DNA from 2 places in the Anaerobiospirillum sp. NML120511 genome. Region 1 is predicted to be linked to the other one. Evidence: predicted binding sites of a transcription regulator. Region 1 holds the regulator's gene; the other holds the start of a gene.
The links. Region 1 encodes sigma-54, which starts transcription at its own class of promoters, with help from an activator protein. Its sites were predicted from a motif close to TGGCACNGTTTTNGCTT; they were not measured.
Positions count from the first base shown of each region.

Region 2: a site for sigma-54 is predicted at 1,948-1,964, ahead of MXE39_RS08735 (flagellin). Genes of this name have one in related genera too.

Region 1 covers NZ_JALKIK010000005.1:67,826-72,691, reverse strand. The annotation lists gene lptB (LPS export ABC transporter ATP-binding protein) at 1-230, shown strand, start outside; gene rpoN (RNA polymerase factor sigma-54) at 250-1,998, shown strand; gene raiA (ribosome-associated translation inhibitor RaiA) at 2,764-3,045, shown strand; gene MXE39_RS02495 (MFS transporter) at 3,789-4,866, shown strand, end outside.
Region 2 covers NZ_JALKIK010000029.1:23,575-28,440, reverse strand. The annotation lists gene MXE39_RS08745 (hypothetical protein) at 1-174, shown strand, start outside; gene MXE39_RS08740 (flagellin) at 792-1,709, shown strand; gene MXE39_RS08735 (flagellin) at 2,049-2,963, shown strand; gene MXE39_RS08730 (flagellin) at 3,165-4,079, shown strand; tRNA gene MXE39_RS08725 (tRNA-Met) at 4,505-4,581, opposite strand.

The DNA.
Region 1 (4,866 bases):
CCGGTGTTGACCCGATATCAATTTCCGACATCAAAGATATTATCAAGCACCTGAGAGACCGTGGCATTGGCGTGCTCATCACTGACCACAATGTCCGCGAGACTTTAGACGTATGTGCCAAAGCTTATATAGTGAACGCTGGAGAAATTATTGCCCAGGGTACGGCACAGGAAGTACTGAACAACAAGAAAGTTCAGGAAGTCTACTTGGGTAAGAACTTCTCTTTATAGGATCAGAACCATGGCCGGTTTGAGAAACTCGCTCCAGTTAAGAGCAATCCAGACCCATACTTTAACCATGACACCGCAGCTGCAGCAGGCTATCCGTCTTCTGCAGTTATCAACTCTTGATCTGCGTCAGGAGATTCAGCAGACCGTTGAAACCAATCCCCTTCTGGAGATTGACGAGTCCATTGCCAATGCCAACCTGGAGTCTCTTGATGCCATGGCTGAGCGTGAGCGCATGGAGAACGACAGTGAGGTCTATGACCCGTTCAACGACGATGCCTCCTTCCAGGGTGCTGATATCGACATGGCCGGCTATGACGGTAAGAGCGAAATTGCCTCGGTAAATGAGCTTATGGGCAGTGACAGCACCATGCGTGGCAGCAGCAGCATCGAGTACGCTCCTGATCACGATGGTGGCGGCGATTTTGATGACTTCTCATCTGCTGACCATAATATGGCAGCTGATCTGGCAGCTATGGGCGATTACAGCCAGGTAACTGATACCGGTGGCGGTGACCTGCCGGACAAACTTGCCATGCCTGAGATCGATCCGGGCAGCACCTCCACTCAGGAGAATCTTGATAATCTGAGCCGTGAGGACAATTACAGCGCCCGCACCCGCAGCAAGGGTGCCGTAATGGACGATGACGGTGCCTACGAGGGCGAAACTCAGATCAATCTGCACGATCACCTGACCTGGCAGCTCGACTGCTCTCCGCTTAAGGGCCGTGACCGCTATATTGCTGAAGTTATCATTGACGGTATTGATGACTCAGGATATCTGACTGAAAGCCTTGATGATCTGCTCGCTCTTATCAATGTCACCTGGCCAGAGGCCACCATTGATGACGTCAATATCGTCCTCAAGCTTATTCAGAACTACGACCCTCTGGGTGTAGGCGCCCGCTCCGTACAGGAGTGTCTGCTCATTCAGCTCAAGGATCTGATGACCCGTGATCATAGCGAAGAGGTACGCATGGCCAATGAAGTGGTCTCCAAGTACCTTGATCTGCTGTCCAACCACGATTACCGCTCCCTTTGCTCCAAGCTGGGCGTCAAGGAAGATGTCTTAAAGAAGGTCAATGACGTCATTGTGTCCCTGACTCCACGCCCGGGACGCACCGCCATCAGAGAAAAGGCTGATTACATCGTGCCTGATGTGCTGGTAGTAAAGGACAAGGACGGAGATTACGACGTTATTCTCAACCCTGATGCTCTGCCACGTGTGCGCCTTAACGAGCAGTACCGCTCCCTTGCCTGCTATGCCCGCAATGAGCGCGAAAAGGAGTTCTTCAAGTCCAATCTGCAGGAGGCCAACTGGTTCATCCAGAGTATGGCCAAGCGTAATGACACTCTGCTTAAGGTAGCCCGCTGTATTGTTGACCATCAGAAGGCTTTCCTTGATTATGGTGAACACCGTATGGAGCCGCTGGTGCTCAATGATATTGCCCAGGAAATCTCCATGCATGAGTCCACCATTTCCCGTGTGACTACAGAGAAATATCTGTACACCATGCGTGGTACTTTCGAGCTCAAGTACTTCTTCTCCAGCCACGTAAGCACTGAAAGCGGCGGTACCGCCTCCTCAACTGCTATCCGTGCCGAGATCAAGTCCCTTGTCAGCAGTGAAAATCCGCGCCGTCCATACTCGGACAACCAGATTGCCAGCCTGCTCAAGGAAAAAGGATTCTGCGTAGCCCGCCGTACCATTGCCAAATACCGTGAGGCCCTGGGTATTGGCTCATCCTCACAGCGCAAGCGTCTGGTATAAATCCCGACCTGCCATCCTAAAAACAAAGAGCGCCTTTATGGCGCTCTTTGTTTTTGGTGGCTGCCTGATCCGGCTGCCACCCCTTGTACCAGCTTTGCCCGCTGCGCTCATACTCAGGCTAAGGCTATGGGTACATACTATGACCAATGAAGCCTGCTCTGCCCTATGGGCACCTGCCCCCTATGCAGACTGCTGTGCCTGGCAGGCACCTGCTCTGACCGGACTGGTGCAGACTGCTCTGTTTTGGAGAGCACCACTGTATTTGCAGGAAAACACGGGAGCGCACTTCCTGGTCTGAGCCTGTTATCACTGCTGGTATAACTGGCATATCAAAGGCACAGTTGAGAGCCAAAAGGCGCAGCTGCGGGCCTCGTCAAAAGTTTCAGGCAATTTGACCATATTGAGACATACATCAAATCTTGCGAACATATTTGTACACAAGGTGCTTATTTTGGTTAATATGGACTTACAGGTTGCAATACACCCCCCAGGGCACGACGAGCCCATTAGCCTGCGGTATCACCGTCGCTGACTATGATTTTTCAAACAGTTTTGCGACTACGGGAGAATACCAGGCAACCAACTGCCTTAAAGCTTCGCTTTGAGTGATAGTTTCCAGCAGTAGGAACCACTGTTACGGATAGTCCTTTTTCATACTGCACCCAACCATATCTTTTCTGGACTATTTAATGCTCAGGCATGATAACAGCGGTGGACGTCAGCCTCACTTTCGGTATCCAACAAGTTTGGATTAAGGATCAAAATATGCAGATTAACATCCAAGGTGTAGGACTCAAGGTCACAGACGCTCTTCATGAATATGTCACCGACAAATTCAACAAGCTCGAGCGCAAGGGCGATGTTATCACTTCCATCTCTGTTACCTTAACTGTAGAGAAGCTCTTACAGATTGCAAAAGCCGATCTCAGTGTAGCTGGTGGCACACTTCACGCCGAAGCAGAAGATGAGAGCATGTATGCAGCCATCGATGCCTTAATTGACAAGGTTGATCGTCAGCTTGTCAAGTATAAGGAAAAGCACGAATAAACACAGTTCCGGCTCAGAGTAATGGCTGAAGCGGCACCGTCCCGGACATTAGGAAAACGGGGCATACCGCCACCACCTGAAGCGGACAGACAGTAACCCCCTGCTGAGCACCCCGGGTACCGCGTACCAAAGACCCTCTCAGGGAAAGCAACCACTGTTATTCACCAGGGCCCCGTAAGGCCCAGCTTTCAGGACGGTCTCAGATACTCCCGTTACCGATGTCTGCGGTGATGAGACTGACCACAGTTTCCCAGCCGGGAAATCCGGGAACTATCCCGGACCAGCAAAAAGTCATCATTATACACAGCAGGAGGCCCCGCCTCCTGATATTCGAGGAAAGAACCCGCCGCAGGCGGGTTTTTTCGTTTCTGCCCACCATCTAAAACTCAGGTCCCTCCCGCGCCGACAGCCCCGCCCGCGCCTGTGCCTGAGCCAGAGCTCCTCCGCCAGCATGCACTGCCCCTTGCGAGCGGCGAGCGGCGACTGCCATAATACTCATAGCCTGCCTGGCTCGCACAGCCCCGTCACATCAGCTGCCCCATTTTTACGCCTGCACAGTCCGTTACCTGATGCGTAAGGGGGCATCCATGCCCACGAATAAAGCGTCATTGAAAGGTATGATAAGCGCTATGGATTATTGTCCATTTTGCTGTTAGTCTAGGCATCCTGAAAACAGGTACCTGCCGTATTTTCTGCGGATTTTCAAACTATGCTTCATAAGGGCAGCCGCCCGAGAGGTCATCATGAGTCAGACAGCTCGTCTTTTGCTGATTATTGGACTGTTCTGGTTTACCCAATACGTATATGTGCCTTATACCACCCCTTTCCTGCTGGCACAGAAGATAAGCGCTGATTTTGTAGGTCTGGTGGTAGGCTTTTATGGTGCCGTTCCTTTCTTTACCCGCATCTTTGTAGGCATATTCTCTGACAGAATAGGCGTCTACAAGCCCATGATTATTACCGGCTGCGCCTCAGCAGCTCTGGCGTCTATGATCCGTCTGTACATGCCTACAGGCGAGGGCTTCCTCATTGCCAATATCATTTCCGGTTTCTCATCTTCCATGTGGATGTGCTTTATCCTCTTCCATACCAAGATGCTGACCTCGGAAAATCTCCAGCGCGGCATGGGCTATGTGCTGGCTGCCTGTAACAGCGGTATTTTGCTGGGCTTTCTGGCCTCAGCTGCCCTTTATCAGGACTATGGCATGTTCCTCATGTGCCTGCTCTCCGTATGCGGCGGCACTGCAGCTACTGTCCTTGCCCTTACCCTGAAAGAGCATCATGACACTTCCATCAGCGTACCAAGGATAAGCGATCTGCTTCATGTAGCATGGAACAGAAGACTGTGGTTCTTTTCCGTCATAGGCATGATCCAGCAGGGCATTCTGATGGGCACGGCCATGTCCTTTTCCAATGAGGTGGCTCACTCTCTGGGAGCCTCAGCCTGGCAGATAGGCATTATGACCATGACCATGACGGCAAGCTACACAGCCTCATGCTTTATGTCCTCAACCCACTTTGCCATCAGAATCGGACCTGGCATACTCATGACCGCCTCCCAGCTTTGTATGGCGCTGTACTGCGTGCTGATGGTATCGCTTGATAATGTCTATGCCCTCATTCCTGTCCAGCTGCTGCTGGGCACTACAGGCGGCTTTGTGTTCTCCTGGTGTTCATCTGAGGCCTTAAGCCAGATTGAAAGCTACCGACGCTCCACAGCCCTTGGTATCTTCCAGTCCATGTTTGCCATTGGCATGACAGGCGTTCCTATTGTGGCCGGCTACCTCTTTGCCAAAACATCCTCACTTGATACGGCCTTCT
Region 2 (4,866 bases), on a different contig from region 1:
ACCGAGCTGATAATCAGGGACGACCTGCTCATGTACTGCGCCAGTGGAGAGACTACAGCCCAGATGAAGAGCCGCTTCCACCTTATCTTCGGCTCCCTCATGCTCAAGGCCGCATTCGAGTACCGCAGCCTCCAGGGCAAGGAGCTGATGATGAGCGAATACCACGCACGCTGACCCAAAACTCAGCCAGAGCAAAAAGCCATCCACAGTCCCCACAAAAAACAGAGCCGCACCCCACAGCTTTTCACGGCAGACAGAATACATATGGCTTTTGCGGCCGTCATAATACATAGAACAAAGCTGCCAGTCGGACCATCCGGCTGGCAGCTTTGCCGCATTTAGGCGGGAAAGAATGATGATGGGGGTAATGGAGCCTAGGTGACGTGGCCTGTATCAGCTTTTCATCATATGGACCATCAGGAGCTGCCTCCAAAGAGCACGTACCAGGGACTGAGCACTGTCGAGGATATGCATGGGGGGCATGAGAGCCACTTCGTGCAGTGGCCTGTGCAGAGTGCGCTAAATGTAGAGGCGATGACTGCCAGAAGATATGCAGGTGTGCACGTGAACATGGTCATATGCCTTTGATAAATAACGTGATATTTGCCTCTCTTTCAATCTGCAAATGGTATCTGTTGCCATGCATTTTTCTGCTGCAAAGCCCGTAGCTATCAGCTTTGCGTGAATAAATGGCACCTGCGTTGCATGTAGTTATTTCAATAATGCAGTATGTCTATCCTATGCTGTGACATACATGAGTCGCGAAAAATAGAGAGATTAAGGAAGAGATTATGGCTCTATATGTTAATACGAATGTTAGCTCCATCAATGCCCAGAGGAAGCTCAGTAATGCCACTCTGAACCTTAATACCAGCTATCAGCGCCTCTCCTCAGGCCTTAGAATCAACTCTGCCAAGGACGACGCAGCAGGCCTGCAGATCGCTGACCGTCTGACCTCTCAGATTAACGGCCTCAACCAGGGTAACCGCAACACCAACGACGGTATCGCCCTTGCCCAGACCATTGAAGGCGCCCTGGACGAAACCACCAACATGCTGCAGCGCATCCGTGTGCTGGCTGTACAGTCTGCCAACGGTACTAACTCAGCAGCAGACCGCAAAGCTCTTCAGGAAGAGGTCTCTCAGCTTTCTGCTGAAATTTCCCGCATTGCCCGTCAGACCACCTTTGCTGGTCAGCAGGTTCTGGATGGCTGTACCGGTCTTATTCCTGCTAATGGTAATAATAAAGGTAAGCTGATTTTCCAGGTAGGTGCCAACGCAGGTAATACACTGGAATTAAACTGGTCTGCCGGCTTCACTCTTTCCATGATTGCGGATCAGGCTGGTATTGCAGCAGCTAAACAGACTAAAACTTCAGGCTTTCTTAAAAACGGCAATGCAATGGAGTTTACTGTCTCAATGGCATCCCATGCTACCAATACCTTAGCTAATATCGATAAGCTTATCCAGGCAGTTGATTCCAAGCGTGCTGGACTTGGTGCTCTCCAAAACAGAATGGAAAGTACTATTCGTAATCAGGCCAATATTTCCGAGAATCAGTCAGATGCCCGTAGCCGCATAAGAGACACAGACTTCGCATCTGAAACTGCAGCTCTTACCCAGAACAACATCATCCAGCAGGCATCTCAGTCCGTGCTGGCCCAGGCTAACCAGCGTCCTACCATTGCGCTGAGCTTACTGGGCAGATAATAAATTCATTACTCTTCTCTCTTTACCTAAAGCGGGCCTCGTGCCCGCTTTTTAGCTTTTTAAGAGCAGTCGGATACTTGCTGTCTGGCGGCCGGTCTTTGTGCCATGACAAGATTGCGACACGTTCTGGCTTAATACAGTCAAGGCCATTTGACTCATAAGCTTCAGTCATAAAAGAGCCTGTTGGTTTCTGTTTATTGACGTTAAAGCCACAAGGAGCCTGCCTTGAGGGAAGCAATGGCACCTGCGTTGCATGAAACTGTTCATATAATGCAGAACACGTACTTAATGCCTTACGTGTGTCATGCAACGAGAAATTGAGAGAATAAGGAAAAAACCATGGCCCTTTACGTTAATACGAACGTCAGCTCCATCAATGCCCAAAGGAAGCTCAGTAATGCCACTTTAAACCTGAATGTCTCCTATCAGAGACTGTCTTCAGGTCTGCGTATTAACTCAGCTAAGGACGATGCAGCAGGTCTGCAGATCGCTGACCGACTGACCTCCCAGATTAACGGCCTCAATCAGGGTAACCGTAACACCAATGACGGCATTGCTCTGGCCCAGACCATTGAAGGTGCCCTGGACGAAACCACCAACATGCTGCAGCGTATCCGCGTGCTGGCTGTACAGTCCGCTAACGGTACTAACTCTGCATCAGACCGTAAAGCTCTTCAGGAAGAGGTTGCACAGCTTTCAGCTGAAATCTCACGTATTGCCAAGCAGACCACTTTTGCAGGCCAGGTAGTACTTGAGGGTGCAGGTAAAGGTCTTATTCCAGCTGATGGAAAGCTTACTTTCCAGGTAGGTGCTAATGCCGGTAACACTCTTAATCTCAACTGGTCTGTTGGTTTTACCTTAAGTGGTATTGCAGATCAGGCGGGTATTGCGCATGACAAGCAGACTACCAAAACCGCTGGCCTGTTAAAAAATCAGAACAATACAATTGAGTTCACTGTTTCGATGGCTTCACTGGCTACCAACACCTTAGCCAATATCGACAAGCTGATTCAGGCTGTTGACTCCAAGCGTGCAGGACTTGGTGCTTTACAAAACAGAATGGAGAGCACTATCCGCAACCAGGCTAATATCTCCGAAAACCAGTCTGATGCCCGTAGCCGCATAAGAGACACAGACTTCGCTTCTGAGACCGCAGCGCTTACCCAGAACAACATCATTCAGCAGGCATCCCAGTCCGTGCTGGCCCAGGCTAACCAGCGTCCTACTATCGCTCTGAGCTTACTGGGCAGATAATCAATTACTTCTCTCTTTAACCTAAGCGGGCCACTGGCCCGCTTTTTACTTTTGTGTGGCTGTGCAGCTGTCATCAAAGGGGAGTTTTTAAGAGCCTGAGTGGCACCAGCGTTGCATGAATCTATACCAACAATGCAGTACGTATATGCATACTTTCGAAGTACTGGATATAAAGATAATTGAGAGAGAAAGGAAAAGATTATGGCCCTTTACGTTAACACGAACGTCAGCTCTATCAATGCCCAGAGGAAGCTCAGTAATGCCACTTTAAACCTGAATGTCTCCTATCAGAGACTGTCCTCAGGTCTGCGCATTAACTCTGCTAAGGACGATGCTGCCGGATTGCAGATTGCTGACCGTCTGACCTCCCAGATTAACGGCCTCAATCAGGGTAACCGCAACACCAATGACGGTATTGCCCTGGCTCAGACCATTGAAGGTGCCCTGGACGAAACCACCAACATGCTGCAGCGTATCCGCGTGCTGGCTGTACAGTCCGCTAACGGTACTAACTCTGCATCAGACCGTAAAGCTCTTCAGGAAGAGGTTGCACAGCTTTCAGCTGAAATCTCACGTATTGCCAAGCAGACCACTTTTGCAGGCCAGGTAGTACTTGAGGGTGCAGGTAAAGGTCTTATTCCAGCTGATGGAAAGCTTACTTTCCAGGTAGGTGCTAATGCCGGTAACACTCTTAATCTCAACTGGTCTGTTGGTTTTACCTTAAGTGGTATTGCAGATCAGGCGGGTATTGCGCATGACAAGCAGACTACCAAAACCGCTGGCCTGTTAAAAAATCAGAACAATACAATTGAGTTCACTGTTTCGATGGCTTCACTGGCTACCAACACCTTAGCCAATATCGACAAGCTGATTCAGGCTGTTGACTCCAAACGCGCAGGACTTGGTGCTTTACAAAACAGAATGGAGAGTACTATCCGTAATCAGGCTAATATCTCCGAAAACCAGTCTGATGCCCGCAGCCGCATAAGAGACACTGACTTCGCCTCTGAGACTGCAGCTCTTACCCAGAACAACATTATCCAGCAGGCCTCACAGTCCGTGCTGGCTCAGGCTAACCAGCGTCCTACTATCGCTCTTAGCTTACTGGGCAGATAATCAATTACTTCTCTCTTTAACCGAAGCGGGCCACTGGTCCGCTTTTTCGCTTCTGGGGCAACAGAGCTGACCGCTTTAATAAAGAGGCATGGATCTGGAGATGAACATGTAAGAAGCTGTTTAGAGGATCCATAACGGCTTAGATAAACTCAAGGCCCTCTTAATCACCTGTGCCACGCCCAAATGATATTGACGTCTGGACAGAGCCTGAAGGCAATAGAGTACTGACCAGTGATTACTGGCATGCGATGAGAGGTAATAGGGGATTAGAGGTCTTCAGATGAGTTGCGGCGGGATAGCGCCTGATGGGAGGTTGCCGTGGAGGCGACGGGCTGCAGGAGAATTTTGCAGGACCCAGAAACGAAAAAAGCAGCTTAAAGCTGCTGATTTGCGTCGTCATTGGAGCAGGCTGACCAGTTTAAAACTGGTTGCGGGGGCAGGATTTGAACCTACGACCTTCGGGTTATGAGCCCGACGAGCTACCGAGCTGCTCCACCCCGCGATTGAATGAGCACATTATATGGAGATGCAGATCACATGTCAACAACTTTTTCAAAAAAAATTAACACGGCCATCACATTACTGTGCCGCATGGCAGTTGACAAGAGGTTCTCAACCTGTACCAACGCCCTTATATAAGCCATCGAGGTTGCCATGAGTGGGCGTGTATCTTTGTTAAAAACAGAGGAGCCAAAAGTTAAAGAAAGTGGCACCACTGACAACCTGTGGAATGGGGAGGCGGTCCTGTCCTTGTGTACCGGGGCTTGCTGCCCCGTTGAGAGGGCGG